DNA from 2 places in the Sutterella sp. KLE1602 genome. Region 2 is predicted to be linked to the other one. Evidence: predicted binding sites of a transcription regulator. Region 2 holds the regulator's gene; the other holds the start of a gene.
What was found. The regulator sigma-54, encoded in region 2, starts transcription at its own class of promoters, with help from an activator protein. The targets are predictions, from matches to a motif close to TGGCANGNAANCTGCTTT.

Region 1: a site for sigma-54 is predicted at 2,203-2,220, ahead of glnA (type I glutamate--ammonia ligase). Genes of this name have one in related genera too.

The regions. Positions count from the first base shown of each region.
Region 1 covers NZ_KQ968518.1:12,268-16,680, reverse strand. Annotated here, with positions in the region: gene glnL (nitrogen regulation protein NR(II)) at 1-597, opposite strand, end outside; gene glnA (type I glutamate--ammonia ligase) at 688-2,100, opposite strand; gene hemW (radical SAM family heme chaperone HemW) at 2,416-3,588, opposite strand; gene rdgB (RdgB/HAM1 family non-canonical purine NTP pyrophosphatase) at 3,588-4,187, opposite strand; gene rph (ribonuclease PH) at 4,210-4,413, opposite strand, start outside.
Region 2 covers NZ_KQ968496.1:91,038-95,450, reverse strand. Annotated here, with positions in the region: gene lptA (lipopolysaccharide transport periplasmic protein LptA) at 1-447, shown strand, start outside; gene lptB (LPS export ABC transporter ATP-binding protein) at 460-1,233, shown strand; gene rpoN (RNA polymerase factor sigma-54) at 1,238-2,671, shown strand; gene HMPREF3036_RS02195 (PTS sugar transporter subunit IIA) at 2,742-3,248, shown strand; gene rapZ (RNase adapter RapZ) at 3,278-4,180, shown strand; gene HMPREF3036_RS02185 (A/G-specific adenine glycosylase) at 4,190-4,413, opposite strand, start outside.

The DNA.
Region 1 (4,413 bases), on a different contig from region 2:
GAAGCGGTCTACCAAAGCCTGCAGACGATCGGCCTCTCCAATGATGACGCTCGTGCATTCCCGATCCTCCTCACGAACGAGGTCGGACTCAAGGAGCTGCGCCGCACCGCGGATGCCGCCCAGAGGATTCTTGATTTCGTGCGCAAGATTTCGAAGAAGCTGCCTGTTGGCGTCCATCAGCTCGCAGTTCATCCACTCCCTGTCCTGATGAAGCGTTTCCTCGACATCAACGATTTCAATCAGAACACCGGCGTCCCTGCAGGCGGGCCAGCCTTCGGGCAGGCGCGTCAGCACGGCCTGAACGCGGACGTCGTCAGGCTGAGCGCCGGGATGCGCCCTGAGCAGACGCCCAAACACGCGGGCGGACTCCACGGCCGCCCCCGACGCCAGATGCGCATACCACTCGTCACACTCCGCGAGACGGTCGCGAAAGTCCGTACCGACAAACGTTCGCCTCGAACATCCCAGCAGCACTTCGGACGCACTGTTGCCCCAGAGCACCCTTCCCAAAGTATCGGTCAGCAGCACCGTGGCGGACATCATGTCGAGAATGGCAAACGGGGCGTCCGCCCCTGCTGCGCTTTTGGACTCAACCATGGACGGTTCTCCCAAACAAAAAGGCGGGCGACGGCTTGAAAATCGAGCCGCCACCCGCCTGTCAGGTCTGCGTCACTCCGACGGCTGAGGTCAGAGGCTGTAGTACATGTCGAATTCGATCGGCGTCACGGCGAGGCGCCAACGGTTGACCTCCTCCATCTTCACGGCGATGTAGGCATCGATGAAGTCGTTGGAGAAGACGCCGCCGCGGGTCAGGAACTCGCGGTCACGGTCAAGATTTTCGAGCGCCTGATCAAGCGAAGAACAGACGGTCGGAATCTTGGCGTTTTCCTCAGGCGGCAGATCGTAGAGGTTCTTGTCGGCCGCTTCGCCCGGATGGATCTTGTTCTGGATGCCGTCGAGACCTGCCATCAACAGCGCGGAGAAGGCGAGGTAGGGATTGGCCGTCGGATCCGGGAAGCGAACCTCAACGCGGCGGGCCTTCGGGCTGTTGACGTGCGGAATGCGGATGGAAGCCGAACGGTTGCAGGACGAGTAGGCGAGCTTCACGGGTGCTTCAAAGCCGGGCACGAGACGACGATACGAATTGATCGACGGGTTCGTGATGGCATTGAGGGCGCGGGCGTGCTTGATGACGCCGCCGATGTAGTAGAGCGCAAGCTCGGAGAGACCGGCGTAACCGTTGCCCGCAAAGAGGTTCTGGCCGTCCTTCCAGATGGACTGATGGACGTGCATGCCGGAACCGTTGTCGCCCTCGATGGGCTTGGGCATGAACGTAGCCGTCTTGCCGTAGGCGGCGGCGACGTTGTGAACCGTGTACTTGAGAATCTGCGTCCAGTCGGCGCGCTTGACGAGCGTATTGAAGCGGGTGCCGATTTCGCACTGGCCTGCGCCGCCCACTTCATGGTGATGGATTTCAACGCCAACGCCCTGCTGTTCAAGCAGCGTGCACATTTCAGAGCGCATGTCGGCAAAGGAATCGACGGGAGAGACGGGGAAGTAGCCGCCCTTGACGCGGTTGTGGTAGCCGAGGTTGCCGCCTTCCGTCTTGAGACCGGTCGCCCAGGGGCCTTCTTCGCTGTCGATTTCGAAGAAGCTCTTGCCCATGCAGTGTTCCCAGCGGACGCTGTCGAAGATGAAGAACTCGGGTTCGGGACCGAAGTAGGCCGTGTCACCAATGCCCGTCGACTTCAGATAGGCTTCGGCGCGCAGGCCGAGGGAACGCGGATCACGGTCATAGTCCTTGCCGGTCTTGGGTTCGTGCACGTTGCACTGGAGAATGAGGGTGTTGACCTCGCGGAACGGGTCCATGCGGGCGCTGTCGGGATCCGGCATCAGAAGCATGTCGGAGGCTTCAATACCGCGCCAGCCGATAAAGGACGAGCCGTCAAAGGGCTGTCCAAGCTCGAACACGTCCTCGTCAATGCAGTCGGCGGGAACCGTCACGTGCATTTCCTTGCCGAGCGTGTCCGTGAGGCGAAGGTCCACGAACTTGACATCGTTGTCCTTGATCATCTGCAGAACATCAGAAGCGGACGTCATTTGATTTTTCTCCTAGAGATTAGCCGGTAAGGCGATCCATGCGCCTGACCTGTGAGGAATTGTCTGCCGACGGGGGCGCCCCCCGACGGTCGTACTCCAATATAAGCAAAAGGCGTGCCAAAACCCGAAGACTGCACTCTCACGCGCGTTTTCCCGATTCTGACGCCTGTGCCGATACCTGCGCCCAGAAGGCTTCACCCCTGCACTGCGCTGAACGCACCGACTTGGTTGCGAACGCTTTATTATCGCACCAAATCAGTGCATTTCAACACCTCAGGAGCGCCTTCTTCGAGTGCGTGCGGGTTGCGCCATCCGTCAGAGAAAGGCTTCCTGCAGATCCGAAAGAAAGGCCCGCCCTCTGGCTGTCGGACGAATCACCAACTCATCCGCCGCCAGCAGTCCCTGCACACGCAAATCGGAAAGTATCGGCTCAACGACCTTGAGCGAAAGCCCAGTGCGAGCCTCAAAAAGTTCCGCAGGCACGCCTTCCGTGAGCCTCAGGGCGTTGAGCATGAATTCGAAGGGAAGGTCCCCAGACTCGACGGCCCTGCGTTCGGCAATGCCGCTTCCCGTTTCAGAAACCGAAGCCATGTACTTGCGGGGGGATGCGTGCCGCACCTCGCGAACAACTCCGTCCTGTGTCGTAACCTTTCCATGCGCGCCCGCTCCCGCAGCGAGATAGTCGCCAAAGGTCCAGTAATTGAGGTTGTGGCGGCAACGGCACCCGGGTCCGGCATAGCCCGACACCTCGTAGTGCTCGAAGCCCGCTTCTTCGAGCGAGCGAATCACCAGATCAGACATGTCCGCACAGAGGTCATCGTCAGGAAGGCCCTCCGGGACGCGCTTGGCGAACGCGGTACCGGGTTCAATCGTGAGCTGGTAGAACGAAAGGTGTGTGGCACCGGTAGCAACCGCCGTCTCCACCTCCCTCGCCACCTCCTCGAGTGTTTCACCAGGCAGCGCGAACATCAGATCAAGGTTGAAGTTTCCGAACACCTCACCCGCATGCGCGGCCGCGCGCAGGGCCTCTTCCGATACGTGAATCCTTCCGAGCTTCCGAAGCTTTTCGTTCATGAAGCTCTGCACGCCAACGGAAACTCGGTTGACGCCTGCATCGCGGAAAGCCCTGAAGCGGCCCTCGTCCACTGTGCCGGGGTTGGCCTCTAGCGTAATCTCACAGTCGGATGTGAACCCGAACAGTCCGTCGGCCCCTTCAAGGAGTCTGGCCACGGCATCACCACTCATCAAGCTCGGCGTGCCGCCGCCAATGAAGACCGTTTCGATTCGACGGCCGCCTGCGACGGAAAGCCAGCCCTCCAGATCCTTCAATACGATGTCGACATATTCCCTTTCTGCCAAATCGGCAGGCGCGGCATGGGAGTTGAAGTCACAGTAGGGACACTTGCGCACGCACCAGGGCCAGTGCAGATAAAGCGACAGCGGAATATTCGCAACCGCTTCAGCCGTCCACGAAGATTGAGCGCTCATCACCAGCCCCAGGCCTCGCGAAGCAGCTTGTGCATCTGCACAAGGGCCTTGCCGCGATGGCTCACGCGGTTCTTTTCCTCTGCGGTGAGCTCTGCGGCCGTTCGACCGTACTCAGGTACAAAAAAGTGAGGATCGTAGCCGAAGCCGCCCTCACCCGCAGGCTCGTCGCAGATTTCGCCGTACCAGCGGCCGACGGCCACGAGCGGCTCGGGATCGTCGGGCGTGCGCACGGCCGTCAGCACGCAGGTGTAGTGCGCCCTCCTGTCGTCCTTGCCCTGCAGTCTCTCGACCAGAAGACGGTTGTTGGCCTCATCATTGCTCGGCTCTCCCGCAAAGCGGGCCGACAAAACGCCGGGCATGCCGTTCAAGGCATTGACGCAAACGCCCGAATCGTCCGCCATGGCGGGGCGTCCCGTCATCTTCGACGCATGACGAGCCTTGGCGAGACAATTCTCAATGAAGGTGCCGAAGGGCTCCGGACAGGCTTCGACACCAAGCGCGCCCTGATTGATCACATCGACGCCGAGCTCGGCGAACATCGCCTGAAACTCACGAAGTTTTCCCTTGTTGTTGGAAGCAAGCACCAGAGACTTTTCCATCCCCATCTCCCCTTACTCAACCTTACTCAAACGCAGCACGCTGCAGCGCCATGATTTCCAGATTGCCCTTTTCGGCAAGACGCAGCAGTTCGTCAAGCTCTGCACGACTGAAGACCGCGCCTTCCGCCGTCCCCTGAATTTCGACGAAGCGCCCCTCGCCCGTCATCACGACGTTCATGTCGGTGTCGCTGCCGCTGTCCTCAACATAGTTGAGATCGAGGACGGG
Region 2 (4,413 bases):
CAGACCGCCGTCTACTCCGGCAACGTCGTCGTCGATCAGGGCTCGATGAACCTGACGGGCGCTCGCCTCGATCTTGCAATCACGCCCAAGGGCTACCGTCGCGCCACGATCACGGGCTCTCCCGCACGCTTCAAGCAGCAGCGCGATCCGAAGACGAAGGGCGTTGAGGAATGGGTGCACGCGCATGCGAGCCGCATCACCTACGACGAGGAGACCGACAAGGTCACGCTCGAAGGCAAGGCCCAGCTCTCGCGCAGCGAAAACGGCCAGCAGAAGGACATGACGAGCGGCGAGCGCATCGTCTACGACATGCGCAACGCCCGTTCCGAAGTCAACAGCGGCGAAGGCAAGCGCGTCACGACGATCATCGCGCCCCGCTCCAAGACCGACGCGGGCACGCAGCGTCAGGGCACGTCCCTCTCCAACTCCACCAAGCTTCAGCAGTAACAGGACTTCAGCGTGACCGAAAACGCAACAGTTAGCCATTCCCACACCCACGCGCTCGAGGCGACCGGCCTCAAGAAGCACTACGGGCCCCGAAACGTCGTCAAGGGCGTCAGCCTCGCCGTCAAGTCGGGCGAGGTCGTGGGACTGCTCGGCAAGAACGGTGCAGGCAAGACGACGACCTTCTACATGGTCGTGGGCCTTGTCGTGGCCGACGACGGCCAGATCCGCCTCGACGGTCAGGACATCACGCACATGCCCATCTACAAGCGTGCGCGCATGGGGCTCTCCTATCTGCCCCAGGAGGCAAGCGTCTTCCGCAAGCTCTCCGTCGAGGACAACGTCCGCGCCATTCTCGAGCTTCAGGAGGGAGAGGACGGCAAGCCGCTTTCCAAGGACGTGATCGAGGAGCGGCTCGACCAGCTGCTCGAAGAGCTGCAGATCCAGCACCTTCGCACGAACCAGGCCATTTCGCTCTCGGGCGGCGAGCGCCGCCGCACGGAAATCGCCCGCGCCCTTGCCGCCAATCCCCGCTTCATTCTGCTCGACGAGCCCTTCGCGGGCGTCGACCCGATCGCCGTGATCGAGATTCAGCGCATCGTGCGCTTCCTCAAGGAGCGCAACATCGGCGTTCTGATCACCGACCACAACGTCCGCGAAACCCTGTCGATCTGCGACCACGCCTACATCATCAACGAAGGCGAAGTGCTCGCCTCGGGCACGCCCGACGAGCTCGTCAACGACCAGGCCGTCCGCAAGATCTATCTCGGCGAAAACTTCCGGATGTAGCCAAATGGAAAATCATCTCCTCGCCACACTCTCCCAGCAGCAGGTTCTCTCCCAGGAGCAGCAGCAGTCGCTGCGCATTCTGCAGATGCCCACGCAGGAGCTTCTCGGCGAAATCGAACTCATGCTCGAATCCAACCCCCTGCTTGAAGTGGAGGAGCCTGCACAGGCCTCCGACGACCCGCAGGCGCGCGCTCAGGAGCATGACGACGACAGGCGGGACGACCGCGGCGAGGATGATTCCGAATTCGACGCAGCCCAGGCGGAGACGCCCGTCGACCAGCCCTACGAGGCCTGGCAGGGCGCCTCCAGCGACGAAGCGCCCTTCGAGCGCATTCCCGCCCCCGAATCCTTCAGGGACGAGCTGCTCGCCGATCTCGGCTGCCTGCCGCTCACGCCGCGCCAGCATCTGCTCGTCGCCTGCCTTGTCGAGGAGCTCGACGACAGGGGCTTCTTCACGTCCCCGTTCGAGACGCTCATGCGCTACTACGCGCGCATCCTCAAGGAGGAAGGCGTCGAGAACGTGACCGCCGCCGAGTGGCGCGAAGCCCTCGCCACCCTTCAGAGCATGGATCCTCCGGGCATCGGCACCGCCGGCCCCGTCGAGGCCCTCATGAAGCAGATCGAGCGCATCGAGCCCTCCATCATGCATGCCGCCGCGCTTGAAACCCTCAAGCGCATCGTCTCCAAACATCTCGACAAGGTGGCCGCCGACAACCGTCCTGCGCTTCTCAAGCTCGCCAACGGCAAGTCCTCCATTCTCGACGAGGCGCTGCGCGTGCTCAAGACCCTCTCGCCCTATCCGATCGCCAGAGAATCCAGCACGCTCTACATCGTTCCCGATGTCATCGTCAGGACGCAGAACGGCGTGAGCACAGCGCACCTCAACGGCTCCTTGCAGCTGCGCCTTCGCCTTCGCATCAACGACGCCAGGAGCGAGGCCGATCCCTCGACCCGCCGCGTTCTTCTCGGCGAAGCCAAGACCTTCATTCAGCGCATCGAGGCCAGACGAGCCACCCTGCAGCGTCTGGCCGACGCCATCGTCACGCGCCAGCAGGCCTACTTCGAGCACGGCCCCGCCGCCCTGCGTCCGATGACGCTCAGCCAGATCGCCGAAGAACTCGGCCTGTCCGTTCCCACGGTCTCCCGCGCCGTTTCCGGCAAGTTCATCGCCTGCAGCCAGGGCACGGTCGAGATGCGCTCGCTCTTCAGCGCCGTCTCCTTCAGCAACCAGGGCAGCGGCGCCGAGGAGCAGGGAGCCTCCGAAATCCAGGCCATGATCTGCAAGCTCATCGAGACCGAGGACCCCAGAGCCCCCCTTTCGGACGAAATGCTCTGCGAAATGCTTCAGAAGCAGGGTGTGCCCATCGCCCGCCGCACGGTCGCCAAGTACCGCACCTGCGCAGGCATTCCCTCGGCTCGCTCCCGCCGCAGGCTCTGACTTCTCCACCCCTTTGGTACACTGAACGAAGTTTTCGATTCGACGGTCCCACAAGGCCGTCCGACGCGTCATGAATCTACTCGCACCTCTGCTTACTCTTGAAACCGTTCGCCTTAACCTCGACGTCGTGAGCCGCAAGCGCCTCTACGAAGAGGCGGGCCTCGTCTTCGAAACCTCCGCTGGTCTTTCCCACACGGAGGCCTTCGACGCGCTCTTCGCACGCGAAAAACTCGGTTCCACCTGCCTCGGCAGCGGCTGCGCGCTTCCCCACGGCCGCGTCGAGGGCATCACCGAACCCGCCGCCGTCTTTCTGAGGACCGCCGCGCCACTCTCCCTTGATGCGCCCGACGGCCGTCCCGTCCAGCTGTTCCTCTGCCTGCTCATTCCCGAAAACGACGACGGCATGTACCTGAAGATCCTGCGCGAAGCCGCCTGCCTCTTCGGCAACAAGCCGCTGAGAAACGCGCTGCTTCACGCGGAGTCGGAGGTCAAGATCTGTGAACTCATTCACAACTGGACGCCTCCCGCCGACCTTCACTACGAGCCCGACTTCTCCGAAGACGACGAAGACGCCTGAAAAAACTACGCCAATACGGAGGCAACGCCATGCAACTCATCATCGTGACCGGCATGTCCGGCGGCGGCAAGTCCATCGCCATCCGCCAGCTTGAGGACTGCGGCTACTACTGCATCGACAACCTGCCCGCCGCCTTCCTGCTCCCCGTGGCGCAGGACCTCCGCACGCACGGCATCAAGTCCGCCGCCGTCGCCATCGACGCGCGAAGCCAGAGCACCTTCGACGGCTCCCTCAAGGCAATCCGACAACTCGAGGAGGCGGGCTTCGACGTGCGCATCCTCTTTCTCACCGCCTCGGATCAGGAGCTCGTCAAGCGCTTCTCCGAAACCAGGCGCCGCCATCCGCTCTCGACGCTCGCCGCCAGCCGCGACCAGCTCGTCACGCTTCAGGAGGCCATCAGCCGCGAACGCGACCTGCTCGCCCCCATTTCTGCAGGCGCGGCTCTGATGGACACCACCGGCATTCTTTCCTCGCAGCTTCGCGAATGGGTGAAGAAGTTCGTCGGCCAGCCCCAGGCCATGATGACGCTCACGTTCGAGTCCTTCGCCTTCAAGCACGGCCTTCCCGTCGCCAGCGATCTGGTCTTCGACGTGCGCTGCCTGCCGAACCCCTACTACGATCCTGCGCTGCGCCCCCTGACGGGACGGGACAAGCCCGTCGCCGACTACCTTCGCACCTTCCCGACCGTCATCAACATGGTTGACGACATTGAAGGCTTCATCCGCAAGTGGCTTCCCGCCTACATTGCTCAGAACCGCCACTATCTGACCGTCGCCGTCGGCTGCACGGGCGGACAGCACCGCTCCGTCTTCGTGGCCGAAGAGCTCGGCGCCCGCTTCAGGGACACGGACGGCGTCGTCGTGCGACACCGCATCATCGAGCAGAAGGCCCTGCTGTCGGGCGAGAAGTCCGTCCAGAACGAAGGCAGCTGATTCAGAAGATCAGAAAAGCAGGGGACGGAAGTCCCGCTCCTCCCTGCAGATCGTCAGCAGCTTCACCACCGGCGTCGGCATTCCCACCGACGCCGTTTCCTTTTCTCCGAGAAGCTCGAAGCCCTCGGGGGCGAACCCCTGCGCCAGATCGACGGCCACGGAATGAATGATGAGGCGGTAATGCGTGAAGTCGTGCACGAGAGGCTCGAGCCTGATCGTGCGGAGAATTCCGC